One region of the Ammoniphilus oxalaticus genome, then DNA from elsewhere that is predicted to be linked to it. Evidence: a T-box and tRNA genes for the amino acid it is inferred to sense, from the RefSeq annotation. Region 1 holds a T-box; the other holds one or more tRNA genes.
What was found. The T-box of region 1 lies ahead of BEP19_RS06850 (valine--tRNA ligase). A T-box ahead of a tRNA ligase gene usually reads a tRNA of that ligase, here a tRNA-Val.

Region 1 (9,082 bases):
CATCAAAAATAATCAAAAAGGCCTAACTTTGATTGAAACATTGGCGGCAACTGCTATTTTAAGTCTCGTTGTCCTCATGTTTGCTAACCTCTCTGGATATACACTGCTCGCTGATCAAAAAGACGATCAACAATATAGGGCTTTGCAACTAGCTGAAAAGACGATTAATGAAATACGAAAGGAAGCTGCGGAAGAACCACCTTATAGCAGCGAAAAACTTCAGACAGAATTTCTAAATAATTTTAATAAAGAATCAGGCGCCTTTTCGATTCGAGCGACACACACTGATGGAGTGGCTCCCTCTAAACATTCTATATCACTAGCTACCGTGATCTTAGCAAAAAAAGAAACTGGTGGGGGATATATACCTGAAGACATCTTCGTAACCGTAAGCTGGGGTGATCAGGATGAATAATGAAAAAGGACTGACCCTTATTGAAATCATGGCTGCGCTGTTCATTAGTACAATCGTGCTAGGGGTTGCTTTCATGGCCTTTTCCGCAATTAATTTAGATTGGAATACGACCACTCAAAAATATAATGATGATGCTCAGATTCGAACAACACTGAATACGGTGTCGGAAATACTGGCTGATAGTAATCAGGTTTATTATGTGGAAAATGACTATTCAAACGAGCTTAGAATGTGGAATGGGGCGAGCAAAAATTATAAAGTTCTCTATTATGATGCGGGGAAAAGAAATTTAACCTTATGTGAGCGATCCGAAGGTTTTCACGAAGACGACTTGTCGCCATGTATTAGCGGGATCGAACTAATGGAACCTGAAAGCGTGGTTGATAATCCGAAGTATATGACATTGACAGATGAAGCCAATGGTAAAGGAGAAAAAGATGATATAGCCATCCCAAGTGGCTCTGGGATTGAACAAGGTGAGCTCATCATTGCCCACTTCTACTTTTATCGGACAAAATACAATGTTCATGCTCAAGCGGATAAGACGGCAGCTCCGACTGATACAATTCGAGTAAAGCTGCTAAAGGATCGTTTAAACTAAAAATAGGATAAGGTGTTCCCCTTTCACAGTACGATGAATTTTTAACCCAACTCATTTGGGCGCAATCTGTAAAGGTCGAAAGTGCCTTTACAGTTAAACGATCAACCGGCAGCACTATAGAGAGGTCAAAACTCCCTTTACAGCGAAAATAAAAGAGATAACACGAGATATTCGCTCTGTAACGGTCAAATCTCCCTCTGCAGCGTTCATATTCATTCAATCCATGCTGCAAGGGTCAATTATCCCTTTAGAGACCCTTTCGACATCGCTAAACCGCCTGACCAACCAACAAAAACAGGTGAGAAAACTCTCACCTGCTCCCACCTTCTATTCATCATTTTTCTTTCATCATTTCCCTTGTAAATGATCACGCAACCGAATTGCCACTTGCCAAATGTCGCCCGCTCCCATCGTTAACACGATGTCGCCCGCTTGACTAATTTTGCTCAAGTGGTCAAACACGTCGTCTTTGCTCGGCATGTAGACAGCCTGTTCATTCGAGTTTTGCTTGATCAAATCAACTAGCTTTTCCGACGTAACATCCATTCTTGTATCGTTAGCTGGGGAGTAGATGTCCGTTATAATTACTTGATCCGCTCCCGCAAACGCGCGACTAAAATCATCTAACAAGAAAAATGTGCGCGTGTATCGTTGCGGTTGAAACACAGCTATAATCCGACGGTTCGTGGATTTAGCCGCTTGAATTGTCGCTACAATTTCAGTCGGATGATGGGCGTAATCATCCACGATCAAAACATCTCGTTCCTCACCAATCACTTCGAAACGACGCTTTGCTCCTCGAAAAAGCTGGATTACCTCAGCAATGTCGGCAAAAGGAATGCCCGCTTGCAGACAGACGATGATTGTCGCCAACGCATTTTGGATGTTATGCCTTCCTGGCACAGAGAGTTTGATGTCTCCTAAAACTTGATTCCCCTGTCTTACTTTGAATGTGATCGTTCGATCGCCATACACGATGTCTTCCGCGGTAAAGTCGGCCCGTTCATCCAATCCATAAGTGATCACATCACTGCTGATTTGTGGGATGAGCTCGCGAATATATTCATCATCGGCGCAAACAATCGCTTTTCCGTCCTCTTTTATATGGGATAAAAACTGGCAATACGCCTGTTTCAAATTTTCAAAATCACCGTCGTAATTTTCCAAATGGTCAGGACCGATGTTGGTGACGACAGCAAGTTGCGGGTGGTATTTCAAAAAGGAGCCATCGCTTTCATCCGCTTCCGCAACAACATACGGGCTATCGCCCGCCCGCGCATTACTGCCAATATCTAAAATTTCGCCGCCGATAATATAGGTTGGGTCCGCCCCCGCCTTTTCCATCACAAGCGAGATCATAGAGGAGGTTGTCGTTTTTCCGTGCGCGCCCGACACAGCGATTCCTGAGCGCTCATTTAGAATACGAGCTAACATATCTGAACGGTGGATCAGCGGAATATTCCGCTTTTTCGCTTCCCTTAATTCTACATTGTCTTTTGGAATATCAGTGGAATAGACGACGATGTCCGCCCCTGACACATTCTCAGCTTTATGTCCAATATACACTTGGGCCCCGCGTTCAAGCAGCTTATCCGTTAGCTCCTTGCGGGCCATATCAGAGCCGCTAACTTTGTGTCCCATATCGACTAAAACCCTAGCAATCGCGCTCATCCCGTAACCGCCTATTCCGATAAAATGAACATGCTCGGTTGTAGTTGTCACTAGAGTATCACCATCCTTCTCCTGTCAATCAGAGCTTTTAAAGAAACATTTTTAATAACGCAGCGCGTATTTTTGAAATCAAATATAATGATCCTGTCGCAAGGAAGACAGACTGTCCATCGTTCTGTGACCGCAACCAAACATCCAACGCTTCGCGCCAATCCAAAATCGTATGGACTGATAGCTTAGGGTTCGTTACTCGAAACAACGTCTCGATCTCCACGGGATCCGCCGCCCGCGAATGTTCGATATCCGTGATATAAACCTCATCACATAGTGGAGCTAATCGCTCAATCATACCTTTTACATCTTTATCCCGCAAGGCGGAAAAAAGAACTATTATTTTGTTCTGCGCGAATCTTTCTTGCAACGCGTCACGCAACGCTTCAACGCCTCCGATGTTGTGCGCCCCGTCTAAAATGATGTGCGGGTTATTATGTAATATCTCGAGTCTGCCTGGCCAACGCGCATTCGCAAGCCCTTGCTTCAATTGCTCCAATTCGAAATGAACCGCAAAATATTGTCGCAACACTTCCAAGACCATCACCGCTAAAGCAGCATTGTCCGCCTGATGTTTACCGATCATGCCAATCTGTAAATCGCTATAGTTTCGAAACGGTCCCTTAAATTCAAATTTCTCGATTAATTCCGAAAAATCCGTCGTCGTACGCTCAAATGTAAACTCCTCGCCAAGTTGGTACAAGGGAGCTTTTTTTGCGCTGGCGACATTTTGTAATACCGTTAACGCCTTAGGATCGGTCTCAGCGGTAATGACAGGGAAGCCGTTTTTGATGATCCCCGCTTTTTCAGCGGCAATCGCTTCTTTCGTCGAACCGAGAATATCGGTATGATCAAGCCCAATGTTTGTAATCACCGAAACGAGCGGAGTGACAACGTTCGTCGAATCCAATCGTCCCCCTAAGCCTGTTTCCCATAGCACAAAATCCGGATAGCTTTTCGTTGCAAAATATAATAAAGCAAGGATCGTTGTCACTTCAAATTCGGTTGGACTTCCCCATTCAGACTGCTCCAGTTCCTCCACAAGCGGTTTTACCTGCTGAACGAGTTCAACAAACACTTCATCAGAAATGGATTCGCCATTCACTTGAATCCGACTTGTGAATGTATCGATTGCGGGTGAAGTAAACACGCCCACTTGATAGCCAGCCACTTTTAACACACCGTTTAAATATTGTAAGGTCGACCCTTTTCCATTCGTGCCCGCCAAGTGAATGAACTTCAAGCGGCGTTGCGGGTTGCCTAATCGATCCAACATCCAGTTCATCCGTTCCAACCCGGGTTTAATGCCAAACTTTTGCAATTCTTCCATCCAGTTCAAAGCTTGTTCAAATGAACGCATTCCGCTTATCCCTCATCTCTAGCCTCATCTTTTTTCAGTATATGTGTCGCTGCTTAAACCAATGACAGAGGGAGCTCACTCCCACTGTCAGATAAGTTTAAGTCCTATTCAACTAAACCAATTAGCTTTTTAATTCTTCAATCCTTGCTTTCACTCGCGCTAATTTTTCTTCATAGTCGCGCCCTTTGGCGCGCTCTTCTTCAATGACCTTTTCAGGCGCTTTTGCGATAAAGCCTTCGTTATTCAGTTTTTTAGCGACGCGCTCAACTTCCTTTTCCAAGTTTTGAGCTTCTTTATCCAAGCGAGCGATCTCTTTGTCAATGTCGATTAAACCCGCAAGCGGCAAGTAGATTTCCGCCCCAGTTACGACAGCGGATACGACCTTTTCAGGCACATTGGGTTCGAGCGCTAATTCAAACTGTTCTGGATTACAGAAACGGTGAAGATAGTCCACGCCTTGTTGCAGCAATTCTAGTGATTCCTGATTGGTCGGTTTGATAATCAACTCGATCTTTCTGCTCATTGGCACATTCATTTCAGCTCGAATATTTCGAACGCTGCGAATGACGTCCATCAATAAAGACATTTGTTTTAAAGATTCGGGATAATGATGTTGTTTATCTTCTTCAGGCCAAGCTGCAACCGTAATACTCTTTCCGTCATGCGGCAAGTGTTGCCAAATCTCTTCTGTAATGAACGGCATGAACGGATGCAACAGACGCAGCGTCTGGTCTAAGGTGTGACACAACACTGATTGAGTCGTCTTTTTCTTCGCTGTGTCCTCTCCGTATAAATGCAACTTACCCATCTCAATATACCAGTCGCATAGATCATCCCAAATAAAGTTATACAAGGAGCGCCCCGCTTCTCCAAACTCGTATTGGTCAAGCAAACGTGTCACATCTGAAATTGTTTCATTTAGACGCGTTAAAATCCATTTGTCTGTCATTCCTAACGGACCTCTTAAATCGATCTGGTCAACGGTGAAACCTTCTAAATTCATCAAGGCAAAGCGAGATGCGTTCCAAATTTTGTTGGCAAAGTTTCTCGCCCCCTCCACACGCTCCCAACGGAAACGCTGGTCATGACCTGGCGTGTTCCCCGTAGCTAGCATGTATCTCATCGCATCGGCTCCATAACGCTCGATCACATCCATTGGATCAACGCCATTACCTAACGACTTAGACATCTTATTACCGTCTGAATCACGCACAAGTCCGGTGATCAACACATGTTTAAACGGATTTTCGTCCGTAAATTCAAGCCCTGTAAAAATCATGCGCGCCACCCAGAAGAATATAATATCATATCCTGTTATTAATACATCTGTCGGATAAAAATGTTTCAAATCTTCCGTTTGTTCGGGCCAGCCTAATGTAGAGAATGGCCATAAGGCAGAGCTGAACCACGTATCCAACACGTCATTATCTTGTTCTAATTTTTCGCTGCCGCACTTTGGACATTTGTGGATATCGGTTGAAGAAACCGTCATCTCTCCACATTCTTCACAATACCAAGCAGGGATGCGATGGCCCCACCAAAGTTGACGAGAAATACACCAATCGCGAATATTTTCAATCCAATGTAGGTACGTTCGTTCAAATCGATCCGGCACAAATTGAACTTTATCTTCACCTTTTTGTTGTTCGATCGCCGCTTCCGCTAATGGCCCCATCTTGACGAACCATTGCGTGGATAAGTACGGCTCGACAACCGCGCCGCTGCGTTCACTGTGACCGACTTGGTGAACGTGCTCTTCAATCTGGAAGCAGACGCCTTGTTCTTGTAAGTCTTTGACGATTTGTTTGCGGCATTCAAAACGGTCCATTCCTTGATAAGGTCCCGCGTTTTCATTCATTGTTCCGCTTTCATCCATCACCAAAATGCGTTCCAAATCATGTCGGTTGCCAATTTCAAAGTCATTCGGGTCATGGGCTGGCGTAATTTTAACCGCTCCGCTTCCGAACTCTTGATCGACATAATCATCGGCAACGATCGTGATTTCGCGTCCGACAATCGGCAATTTCACCTTTTTGCCAATCAACGACTGATAACGTTCATCGTTCGGATGCACCGCTACTGCCGTATCCCCAAGCATCGTTTCTGGACGCGTTGTCGCCACCTCGATATGACCGCTGCCATCAACTAACGGATAGCGTAGGTGGTAAAGCGCGCCTGTTACTTCTTTATACTCTACTTCGATATCAGATAGGGCCGTCTTTGTTTGCGGGTCCCAATTAATAATATACTTACCTCGATAAATCAGACCTTTCTCATATAACCGAACAAAAACTTCGCGCACGGCGTTCGACAAACCTTCATCTAACGTAAAACGTTCGTGGGAATAATCGAGCGATAGTCCCATTTTGGACCATTGCTGACGAATAATATCGGCGTACTTGTCCTTCCACTCCCATACTTTCTCCACAAACTTTTCTCGTCCAAGATCGTAACGGGATAAGCCCTCTTCCTTTAGCATCCCTTCAACGCGCGCTTGCGTCGCAATCCCCGCATGGTCCATTCCTGGCAACCATAAAGCGTCATAACCTTGCATCCGCTTCATTCGAATCAAAATATCTTGAATCGTATTATTCAGGGCATGTCCAATATGTAAATTCCCTGTCACATTCGGCGGCGGAATGACAATCGTATACGGTGTTTTTTCCGAGTTTCTCTCCGCTTTGAAGAACTCTCCTTCCGACCAATAAGGATACCATTTTTGTTCCGCTGCTTTCGGATCATATTGAGTGGGCATTTCTTTCGTTTCTTTATTCGACACAACGACTTCCTCCTACCTATAATAACTATCCAATCATCACAAACTATTTTTAAAAAACAAAAAACTCCCCCATCCAAAGGACGAAGAAGTTCGCGGTACCACCTTTGTTAATATAGCGTGATCAAAAATAACGCCATACTCACTTAAGCCCGATAACGGACGGGTTCCGTTTCCTCCTACTTCACTTCAGAAGAAAAGCTCACGGGCTACCTTCACCAGCTACCTCCCCAGGAATCTTCCAGCCACGGATTCCATTCTCTAGCGGGTTTCACTGCTTACTCCTCCCATTCAAAGCCTCTTGCTATCAAACTGTTCCTATTTTAACAAATTACTATCATAATAGACAAGAGGAAAGGCTTTTAAACAACACGACCGTCCCGAATTTGAATCGTACGCGAGGCATAGGCGGTCAATTGTTGGTCGTGAGTAACCATCAAGATCGTTTTTCCTAGCTGATTCATCGTTTTAAATACGTCCATCATCACTTTCGCATTCTCGTCATCGAGGGCCCCTGTCGGTTCATCCGCTAAAATGATTTCAGGTTCATTCATAAGCGCCCGCGCCATTGCGACACGGCGTTGTTCCCCGCCGCTCAATTGATAGGGCAGTCGATCTGTTTTATCCGCCAAACCAACTTTTGCAAGCAATTCCGCGCCCCGCGTTAAATCCGCTGAACCCGCGTAACGACCAGACAACGTTTTGGGCAAAACGACATTTTCCACGGCGGTCAATGTCGGGATTAAGCTCGGGAACTGGAAAATAAATCCACACCTCTCAGACCGAATCGCAGTCCGCGCACGATCTGAAAGATCCGTCACATCTTGTCCCGCAAACCACATTTTCCCTTCTGATGGACGATCGAGGAGTCCGACGAGCGCCAGAAAAGTGGATTTTCCGCTTCCTGATGGGCCGACGATTGAAACAAATTCTCCCGTTTTAATTTCCAAATCGATTTCATGCAAAGCCTGAACAGTATGTTCACGACTCAACCGGTAACTTTTCATCACTTGTTTCAAACGAATCATCAAACTATTCCCCCTCTCTAATCGCCTCGTAAGGTTCTAATTTCAATGCGCTTCGGATCGGAATCATGACAGCAAACAGCGAAATGAGGACCGTTAAAGCGGTCACGCTAAGTCCGATGAGGACGCCTGAACCCCACCTTGGGAATAAAAGCGGTAATTGCATCACTTGCATAATAAAAATGCGATTGTCGTACAAAATAGCTCCCGCTGTCAAAGAACCGATACTCGCTCCCATAAAGGCGGCAAGCCCCGCTTCAAACAACAGTAACCGGTAGACAGTAAACCGCGTCGCTCCCATCGCCCGCAACATCCCGATTTCCTTGCGACGTTCGCTAATCAACGCCGTGAACATCGTCATGACTTGCAAAGAAGACATAATCAGGACCATCGCAATCATCACATAACTTAACAATTTAACAGGAAATATTTGTGTTTTAATCGTTTCCTGCAACCCTTTTCCCTGGGCCACATCCACCCCAAGATTCATTCGCTCGATTTTCCCTTGCACAAACGTCTCTAAACCAGGTCTTACTTTTAACAAAATAACTGAAATCTGAGAATCGGGAAATTCAAGTCCTGATCCCTTTTTGCCATTCAGTTCCCGAGCTGCGTCGATCGTCATAAAGATCGTGTGATCCGTGCCCATTCCAGTCGGAAACATGACCCCTTTGACTAAGAAGTCCTTCCCAAACAACGTCACCCACTCATCGACATAGCGATTGTCATAATGATAGATAAAGTTTTTTCCGCCGGCTTCTGAACCGATTAAAATCTCATACATGCCAAGTTCTTTATCCCGGGCCATCCAATGCTTTAATGTAAAGTCGGTCTTGGGATCGAACGCAACAATCGGAAAATCCCCCTCTGTGCGACAGCAAATCGTCGAAACGGTCTCCAGATAGAGTTGCGTTGTGATTTGCTCTACTTCTGGAATTTCACTGATTTGCTCCGCTACTTCATCGGGCATATAAAAAGGTGTCGCTGTCCCCGAAAGAATCAGATCACCCGCTTGCGAACCATAGCCTGCCGGCACAACGAGTAAGTCAGCGCCCATACGGCTTGAACTCGCTTCAACACTGCGTTCCATGGAGTGAATGAAAAAATAACTAGAAAATAAAATAAATGCGGTTAAACCCGCGCTCCCGGCAAGTAGCGCGGTTCTGGATATTTTCCTTCTGAG
Region 2 (9,082 bases), on a different contig from region 1:
AGTCAGGGACATTCTGACGCAGTTCGAAGAGTCGCTGGGGTCAAAGGCGGAGTTCAATATACCCTTCCGTCTGAGGAAGCAATTCAGCGGGTTAGGGATGGCGAGGACCCGGACCTTTCTACCCGAGACCGACATAAAAGAGAATGCTATGTAGTCGCGGAAGCTGGAGCTGATTTGGCTAAAATCGAACAAGACATAAAGACCATGCCTAATTACTTTGCCGATTACGACACAACCGTTCATTTTATCACAGAGGAACAATTGAAAAAGGAACATGCCGCAATGCCTCATGGCGGATTTGTGATTCGAAGCGGAAAGACAGGGAAAAGCAACAATAATCAAATCGTCGAATTCTCGCTTAAATTAGGAAGTAACCCCGAGTTTACCTCCAGTGCGCTTGTCGCCTATGCCCGCGCGGCATATCGCATGAGCCAAGAGGGATTATACGGAGCGAAGACGATTTACGATGTCGCGCCTGGATACGTATCTCCGAAAACGGCGGCTGAATTACGCAAAGAGCTACTCTAAATACAAGCTATGAAAAAGGCTGAACCTTGATTCAGCCTTTTTTTAATCTGAAGTCAATCGTAAGCTTAATAATCTTTTTAGCATTAGTCCAAAACCGACACCGATAAAAATAAATATAATGGGTAGCCAAATCGGGCCAATCAGAGCCCCAAAAAGCTTAAATTGTTTTGAATATATAACGCCAATTGTACCGAAATAAGCAGCGAATACGAAGGCCATGTAAGAGTAAGGCTCACCCCCTCCTCCCGCATCCCGATAAGCATCCCACATTCCAAACAGATAAACACAAGGATAAAACATAAGCCACTGATAATTGGCCTGATCAATCGCTAACTGGATCTCGCCCAGAAAACTAGAGACAATTGCAGTGTTTAGATTCGAATTTACATTGATACTAAATTCCAACAGAAGCAGGACAACTCCCTTTAAAAATCTTCCATTTAAAAATTGACCGAATCCAGGAAACGCAATACTCCAAAACAGTGCCTCAACTGGTTTATATTTATACACCCTAACTCGCACCAACCAGGGCTTTGCATTTGAACCATCTAGCCCCCTTCCCTACTTGATCCATTCCTTTATTTCGGGAACGAAAAATCCCGACCATAAAACAACACTTCAAGCTTTTATGAGAAAGAAATACACGATCGGTTCCCTCCAACACTTGACTGGAGCCATTATAATCAAAGCCCTTATTTCGCATCCAAACGACCTCCATTACATTGATGAATGCTTTTATTATTTGCATAATTAAATAAGTATATCCCAGCCAGGAAAAGAGTCCAGCCAAATAAACCGCAAAAAGCCCTGATCAATAAATGATCAGGGCTTTTTATCGTGGCTGATTCCAATCGTTAAGATCCAGCTTACATCCATTATCTGACTTACAATCAAGCAGGTATTAAGCCACGCGAGCGCTAATTAATTCAACTACTTGGCCTACAGTTTTAAGGTTAGCAGCTTCTGCATCTGAGATTTTTAGATCAAACGCGTTTTCAAGTTCAGATACAATGCTTACGATATCTACAGAATCGACTCCTAAATCGTCTTTAATCGTTGATTCTGGTTTAATGCTATCCCCTTCGATGGCTAAAAAATCGGCAAATAGATCCTTCACTTTAGACAAAATATCAGACATGTTCATTTCCTCCACTTGTTATAGAATAATTTAATATATTTATATATAATAATATATTAAATGAAATAATCAATATATTTTCAATTATTTATTTTTTTATTTTACTTCCATCTTATAACTGTTCAGTTCTGCGCTACGTTGACATCTGACATTTGTCCGCTCCATCCATCGCGCTAATAGGCTCCTAACGACACATTACGCTTGTTGCGGCGCGCTTATCCCCCATTGATCGACACGACGGTGTTGGCGCGTTAGAGATACGCTTATGTTGACCAGTCAACCTACTCGTATACAAGACCATTAGAACGTCTTCAAACCCGACCGATTCTGCGTGAAAAGGTTCAGCCAAATTTTCACTTAACTACCTTAAATTTTAATGTCTTATCTACCCAAGGTCTAGCTTTAATTATTGCCATATTCTTCGTCATAACTCGAAAAGCGATAGCTGCTGAGTGTAGAGGTTGCGCTACACGGCCAACCCGAGCCTAAATGTCGCTATTGAGTCAAGCAGCTGTCGGGCGCAAAGCAACCACTATAAACTAAATTCATTTGCTCATTTTATAACTCGTATATACGATAAAAGCGTTGGGTATCGCACTCAGGGCACTCTGTTACGTAACAGTCCGCCTGTTCAATCAACGTGTTTCCACATCTTGAACAACAACGGTCAGGCAAAGCTCTAAAGAACTCGCTCAATTTTAACATCTTTACGCCACTCCTTTTTGAGATTAAATTTCTATTTGATTTTAGTGTAATATAACAGACTGTTTTAGTAAAATGCTGTTACAGTGAAAAACCACCCCCTATTCTCCCCTTTTCACTTGAACGCTCTCTCACACGCTGTATCAATACACTTTCTTATTTTTCAGGTTGTTATTTAACAGTAAATAGATGTATAGTCACCCAACAAATCCCATAAAATGAAAAAATGAAACTTTTCCTTGTTTAATTCGTCTTATATAGTAAGCAGAGGAGGTATTTTATATGAAAATCTTTTTTAAACCACTTATGATTGGCCTACTCGTTATTGCGCTCGGAGTCGGTTGCAGTCCAACACAGGATGAGGATCAACTGCCAGAAGAACCTAACGAACAAATAGACCCGCAAACAGATGGAGCGCAAGAAGACGGCCAAGTGGAAGCTGACGATGAAACGAGGTCAGAAGAAACAGTAGATGAATCTGAGCCCACGCCTAAAATTACTGCTGAAAACGAAGCATTTCGAATTTACAAACCAGATTCCGATACAGTGATTGAAAATAGACTCATTATTAAAGGAGAGGCGCGTGTTTTTGAAGGAACTGTTCAATACTATTTAGAGGACGGTCATAACATTTTAGCGGAGGGTTTCACCCAGGCGTCAGCGGGAGGTCCAGAGTGGGGTGAATTTGAAGTTGATGTCGAGATTGAACAAGCAACAAGTCCGAATGGAATGTTGATCTTGTTTGAAGAAAGCGCCAAAGATAGTTCCCAGCTTCATAAGTTAGTTATCCCTGTTAAATTCATGATGCCATAACTTCTTACATAAGGAGCTCCGCCTTCGGAGCTCTTTTACATTTATTTACGTTTTAAATCCGTTATACTTAGAATAGTAAGGTAGCGCTTGGAAGGAATTTGTAGTATAGTCATCTGATAAATCATGGTTGTCGTTCAACCGTCAAGGAGCAAATGAAATGAAAAACACTTGCCTTTATGAAACTGAGGTTTGTCCTAACTGTAATGAACAGAAGTGGGAATGGTTAATTTGGTGCGCCAATTGTGGAAACATTGTTTGTTCTACGTGTGTTCATGATAACCATCACGCGAACGGGACCCCATTTGATATCCCTGGACGCGGGAAACGCTATTATGCTGAATAATCGATAATAACTGCGCAAGCCCCTCTCCAACCCAAAGTCCTTTAAAAATCAATGAATCTTAAAAGTATGAGGCTCACCCTCATACTTTTTCTTTAGAAAACCGAAACGTTCAGGTTCCCTTTGTTATTCAATAAAATTTCAGCTTTAAATACTTGTCTTTTTAATTCAATCGAGCTATAATCTTAATTGTTAGCTTGTGAGTCCTTCGTGATAATGGCCCGTTGGAGAAGTGGCTTAACTCACATGCCTTTCACGCATGCATTCAGGGGTTCGAATCCCCTACGGGTCACCATTATGGACGATTAGCTCAGCTGGTTAGAGCGCTACGTTGACATCGTAGAGGTCGGCGGTTCGAATCCGTTATCGTCCACCATTATATGGCCGGCTTAGCTCAATTGGTAGAGCACCTGACTTGTAATCAGGGGGTTGAGGGTTCAAGTCCTTTAGCCGGCACCATCTAAATAACCCACAAAGCATTCGTTAGCGAATGCTTTTTTTCGTCTTTAAACAAAAAACTCGCCATCCCGAAATCTGCTAGGCGATCGACCTCTTTTACCGCTTTTTTCTTCTGCTCTAGGGCAAACGCTCATTCGAATAAACCACTCACTGCATACAAATAGAATAGATGGACTGATATAACGGAAAGGGAGGGATGAACGATTCCTAAATTTACTGTTGTCATCCCAACTTATAATCGGGAAAAGTATATAAAGAAAGCGATTCGAAGTGTATTAAAACAGACTTATAAAGATTTCGAATGTATCGTTGTAGACGATGCTTCCACCGACAATACTCCAAAGATAGTAAAGTCTTTTGGGAATCGAGTCAAGTATGTCCGTCACAAGAAAAATCTTGGAGGTTCAGCAGCTAGAAATACCGGTATCGCTAAAGCAAAAGGGAAATATATTGCCTTTTTAGATTCTGACGATAAATTTCTCCCCAATAAACTTAAAGTTGTTAAAAAGTTTATTAAAAAACACCCCAAAGCAAAGTTCATCTATAGTTGGTATTATCATTCCAACAGCAGAGGGCAAATTACACGCCTGCGAAAAGCTAATAAAGCAAGAAGTTTAAATGAATTGAGATACTTGTTGTTAAGAAGAAAATTTACGATTCGCACTTCGACTGTTGTAGTTAGACGTAATGCTTTTAAAAAATGCGGCAAATTTAGCGAACAGTATCGTCATACACACGATTGGGATATGTGGCTCAAACTCCTCACCCGTTATTATGGTCATTGTATCCCAAAACCCCTCAGCGTATATCGGCAGCACCCTGGGATGATGACCAAACAGAAGAGGAAAGTTTCCTACCAAACAAAAATACGTAAAAAGGCCTTAAAAAAGTATGGCTGGACCCATAAGACGTTAGCCCGTCTAGATAAGGTATTTAAGTAAGGCCAATCTAGACATTGCTAAATGAATTCGGAGGCGATGCTTCAATATGGCTAAACTACTAAAAAAGAGAAAGTTTTTATCTCATAAAAAAGTGTTGTCATTAATTAAGAGGAGAATGAGGACAAAAAGGCCTTTGTCCCTCGTACGCGTTGGTGATGGAGAAAATATTGTACTCGCTCAACAAGGAGTTTGGCCGATTCGCAAAGTATTGCGCACAAAATGGGCTAAAAAATCGCGGAGATCAAACAAAAAAGGGGTCAGTTTACCAAATATGCGTTTGCGCAACCAGATGATCCGCGCGCTGCGCAGAGCGTCCATCGTCGGAATTCCACATCGTAAGGAAAGGCAAATTAAAGCCAAACGGATTTTTTTACGACCCCTGACAGAAAAAAACTTTAGAAAGTACAAAATAAAACCTAGACACGTTTGTCACACGTTTATTAATCGCCATCTACCGGAAAAGAAAGAATTCTGGGATATGCTTAAAGGCAAAAGAGTCATTCTCATCTCAAAATGGGCCAAACAATTTAGACGCTATGTGAAGAATAATTACCCGAAACATCGGATACGAATTATACCGATAAGTTTTTCAAACTATAATCAAATAAACCGAATATTAAAAAGGGTAAAACCGATCAAAGCGGATATTGTTTTAGTTTCAACAGGGGTCAACGCCTTAGTGCTTGTAGATCAACTCGCTCGAACCCAACGGCGGGTTGCAATTGATTTCGGAAAAGCTCCGATGCTTATTTTAAAAAGAGATAAGCGGGTCCGCCCGTGGAAACCTAGGAAGTAAATTAATCTCGTCCATTTGAACGGTCTCGATACTTCACAGCGACAATCGCAAATAAACCAATAATAATGACGCATACTACAGTGACAAGTATCCCTACTAGCATAAAAGCAGACAATTCAATTTTTCCTCCCCCCACTAGTACTATCAATAAATAGTTTACAACAAAAACGCTCTTGTTCCTAGACAGAGCGTTTTTTTAATGCTTTGAACGCGGCATAAAAGGGAAACCTGGAAGCTAGGTGAAGAAAATTACTATTTAAATGGCCGCTACCCTCGAACAATTTAGGTGAAAAGCAAGAATTTGTTATATTTTCATTGCTTCTCCTTCATCGCCTTAGTAAAATCACATTATAGCAACTCAAATTGACAGGAGGACTTTTGGCTCGATGAAAACTTGGTTAATAGTCACATTGATCGTTTTACTTGTTGTAGGAATTGTTTATTTTTTCTTGTACCGAAGGATGAAAGGACAAGCAGATCAATTTAACAAAATGTACAGCGCTCATAAAGATGTCAGAGACATTTTTGTCTTAAATAAAAAGATAGTGAAACAACCCGTGCGCCCCGGTCTTAAATTTCCTAAAGTAAAGACATATCAAGTAGTTGGACGGGTCACCATCTCGCAATCCCAGAAAGGGGCAAACTTTAGCTCAACGCAAAACTTTACCTTCATGATTGAAAAAAAGGAATATGAGAAAATTGACATCAACCGCCGATATCGGGTGGAAGTAGCAGGCAACTACATCGGGAAAGTGTTAAAGAGTAGAAAATAATTTAAGTTAAAAAGAAAGAAGCTGATCCATTCATGCAATGGGATCAGCTTTTTTTTAATCAACCTGGTAACTTTCGTGTTCAGCAGCCTTTTTTATGTTATTTACAGGTTTCGTCCAATCGAATAAACATCGTTTGAATAAATTGTTAATAGCTATCTTGAAAGGGGGACGAGTTTGTGGGCTGCTTGAGAAGAAAAACGAGATCTTCCATTAGGCGCAACAGTTTCCTGATTGTCCTAGTCCTGTATGTTCTGTTGGTTGTTGTTTCACTTGTGCTTGAAAATTAGTAAAGGAGGAATGCTCCATGGGCCGATACAGAGGCGGAGGCAGTTGGTGGTGGATTCTCATCATCGTTTTCATCGCATTTGCGTGTTTTTGGGATGATTAATTAATATAGTAGTAGCAACGCGGCTGTCAAATTTGACAGCCTGTTCATTATTATAATGGAAAGTGAATGAGTAAGTATTTATTACGTCCTTGAGCGGATTGTTGTGTTTGCCGCTGAAGACTTTTTTCCAAAACGGAATAACTTCTGCCTTGTTCAGTAATTGAAAAGCCGTAATTTGCATACTGAGCGATCATTTGTTGATCATGTCTCGCAGCATAGGTAACAATCGAATGTTTATTACGCTTCAGAGCCTCCCGCTCCAATCGTTGCATCACCTTTTTCTCAAAATCTTGCGATTCTTGGCGCTTATTATCCAAAACAAACAGATCCAAAAATAAGAAGCGTTTTTCAAAACGAACAGAGACAAATCCAATCGCTACTTTCCTGCTTTCAATCTTATAGTTTTGATTTCGTTTCAATCTTTCTTCTAGATTGAATTCAGAAAATTGACGGTGAAGTAAGCCCATTTTATTTTCAAAAGAGCTTCTTATATAGTGGAGATTGTCTGTATGTCTAAAAATAATGGACATTACCCAAGCTCCTTTCCAAGTTGCCCCTCCTCTTACCATATGGTGATTTACCTATCTTGGTCCTAGACGCCTGTTCAATTAGTGGCATTTGGGCCTTTGATTTAAATACTTAACAACCAAGTAGCGATTGAAAAATAAATGACAACTCCCATCATATCCACCAAAGATGTGATCAGCGGCGCGCTTGCGGTCGCAGGGTCCCATTTAAAACGACTAAAGATAAACGGCAAGCTCATGCCAATTAAGCTGCCAATGATCACGACCGTAAGCATCGACAGAGCGACAACAAACGCGATTTCAATACCCCCGCGATACAAACCAATGAGTGAGACAGCCAACCCCATCGAAGCCCCGAGTAACGTAGCGACTGTTATTTCCCTTACAAACAATTGAGCCCAGTCCCGTATCCGAATTTCCCCCGTAGCGAGAGCTCGAATCATTAGCGTGGCGGACTGGGAACCTGCGTTCCCTCCGCTATCAATTAACAGCGGTAAAAAAAAGACAAGCGCGATGTGCGCGGAGATCGTATCTTCAAAAAATGCAATGCCAGCCCCTGAAAAAATATTGAAAAACACAAGTAAGACTAACCAACTAATCCGCTTACGATAGAGGAAGAATATCCCTGCTTCCTTTAAGCTTTTACCCAGCTTAGAAACGGTCGCCATTTTGTGGAAGTCCTCTGTTGTTTCTTCTTCATCTACATCAATCGCATCATCGACCGTCACAACACCAACCAACTTTCCTTGCGATGTTACAGGCAGCGCGATAAAATCATACCTCTTAATTAAAGTTGTGACTTCTTTTTGATCCGTATTCACATCAACAGCAACGACACGGCCACTCATAATTTCCACAATTCGTTGCTCTAGGTCCGCTACGATCAAATCTCGCAGGGAAACAACCCCAACTAAATCGTCTAGTTGATTGACTACATACAAATAATAGATCGTTTCAGCATCGACAACTTCTCTTCTCAATTGCTCAAATACGGTTGCAACTGTGTCCGTTTCCTTAATGTTGATAAACTCCGTCGTCATGACAGATCCGGCTGTTTGTTCAGGATATTTTAAAAGGCACTTTACTTCTGCCGCATTTTGCTGGTTCATTTTCTTCAAATACAATTCTTGCGTTTCTTTTGGTAATTCCCCTAAAAAATCAGCAATATCATCTAAATACATATTGTTTATGACTTCAACAGCATAACTTACATGTAGTTCCGAAAAAATCTCAATTTGTTGCCAAGACTCAAGTCCTTGGAAAATTTCCGCAAACTCCTTTGGTGAGAGATAATGATAAACTTGGTCCCGCTGTTCTTTTGAAAATGTCGTAAGCAGTTCCACCTGATCCATCGGGTGCAGCTCGAGAAAACGCGCCCGAAATTTCCTCACCTTTCGATCTTGCAACAATTGAACAATCTGACGATTAGAATTCATTCGGATTCCCTCCGATCACGAATCCACTGTCTCCTTTGAATGACTCGGATATAATGGATTCGATCCCATTTTTGCGATAATCATTGAAGTGTTTAAGAGCCGATACGATAAACAACGACTACTGTCCATTCCCATCCCCCCTCATTCATTTAAAAAAATAAACAGTACCTAGTTTAAGGTATGCGCAGACCGCCCACTTGGCTAGAATAAAAAACAACCTTCATTCAAACGAACGAAGGTT

Region 2: it encodes a tRNA-Val, which carries the amino acid that the T-box ahead of BEP19_RS06850 (valine--tRNA ligase) is inferred to sense. The anticodon was not compared.

The regions. Positions count from the first base shown of each region.
Region 1 is NZ_MCHY01000008.1:132,047-141,128, reverse strand. Features, by position in the region: gene BEP19_RS06870 (type IV pilus modification PilV family protein) at 1-415, shown strand, start outside; gene BEP19_RS06865 (PulJ/GspJ family protein) at 408-1,016, shown strand; gene murC (UDP-N-acetylmuramate--L-alanine ligase) at 1,365-2,738, opposite strand; gene BEP19_RS06855 (bifunctional folylpolyglutamate synthase/dihydrofolate synthase) at 2,776-4,098, opposite strand; gene BEP19_RS06850 (valine--tRNA ligase) at 4,220-6,853, opposite strand; T-box leader at 6,951-7,178, opposite strand; gene BEP19_RS06845 (ABC transporter ATP-binding protein) at 7,237-7,902, opposite strand; gene BEP19_RS06840 (ABC transporter permease) at 7,907-9,082, opposite strand, start outside.
Region 2 is NZ_MCHY01000009.1:153,504-162,585, forward strand. Features, by position in the region: gene BEP19_RS12160 (diaminopimelate dehydrogenase) at 1-528, shown strand, start outside; gene BEP19_RS12165 (hypothetical protein) at 571-1,038, opposite strand; gene acpP (acyl carrier protein) at 1,430-1,666, opposite strand; gene yhfH (protein YhfH) at 2,225-2,371, opposite strand; gene BEP19_RS12185 (Gmad2 immunoglobulin-like domain-containing protein) at 2,651-3,181, shown strand; tRNA gene BEP19_RS12190 (tRNA-Glu) at 3,740-3,816, shown strand; tRNA gene BEP19_RS12195 (tRNA-Val) at 3,821-3,897, shown strand; tRNA gene BEP19_RS12200 (tRNA-Thr) at 3,905-3,980, shown strand; gene BEP19_RS18285 (glycosyltransferase family 2 protein) at 4,184-4,921, shown strand; gene BEP19_RS12210 (GT-D fold domain-containing protein) at 4,968-5,717, shown strand; gene BEP19_RS12215 (hypothetical protein) at 6,104-6,490, shown strand; gene BEP19_RS12220 (hypothetical protein) at 6,929-7,408, opposite strand; gene mgtE (magnesium transporter) at 7,510-8,841, opposite strand.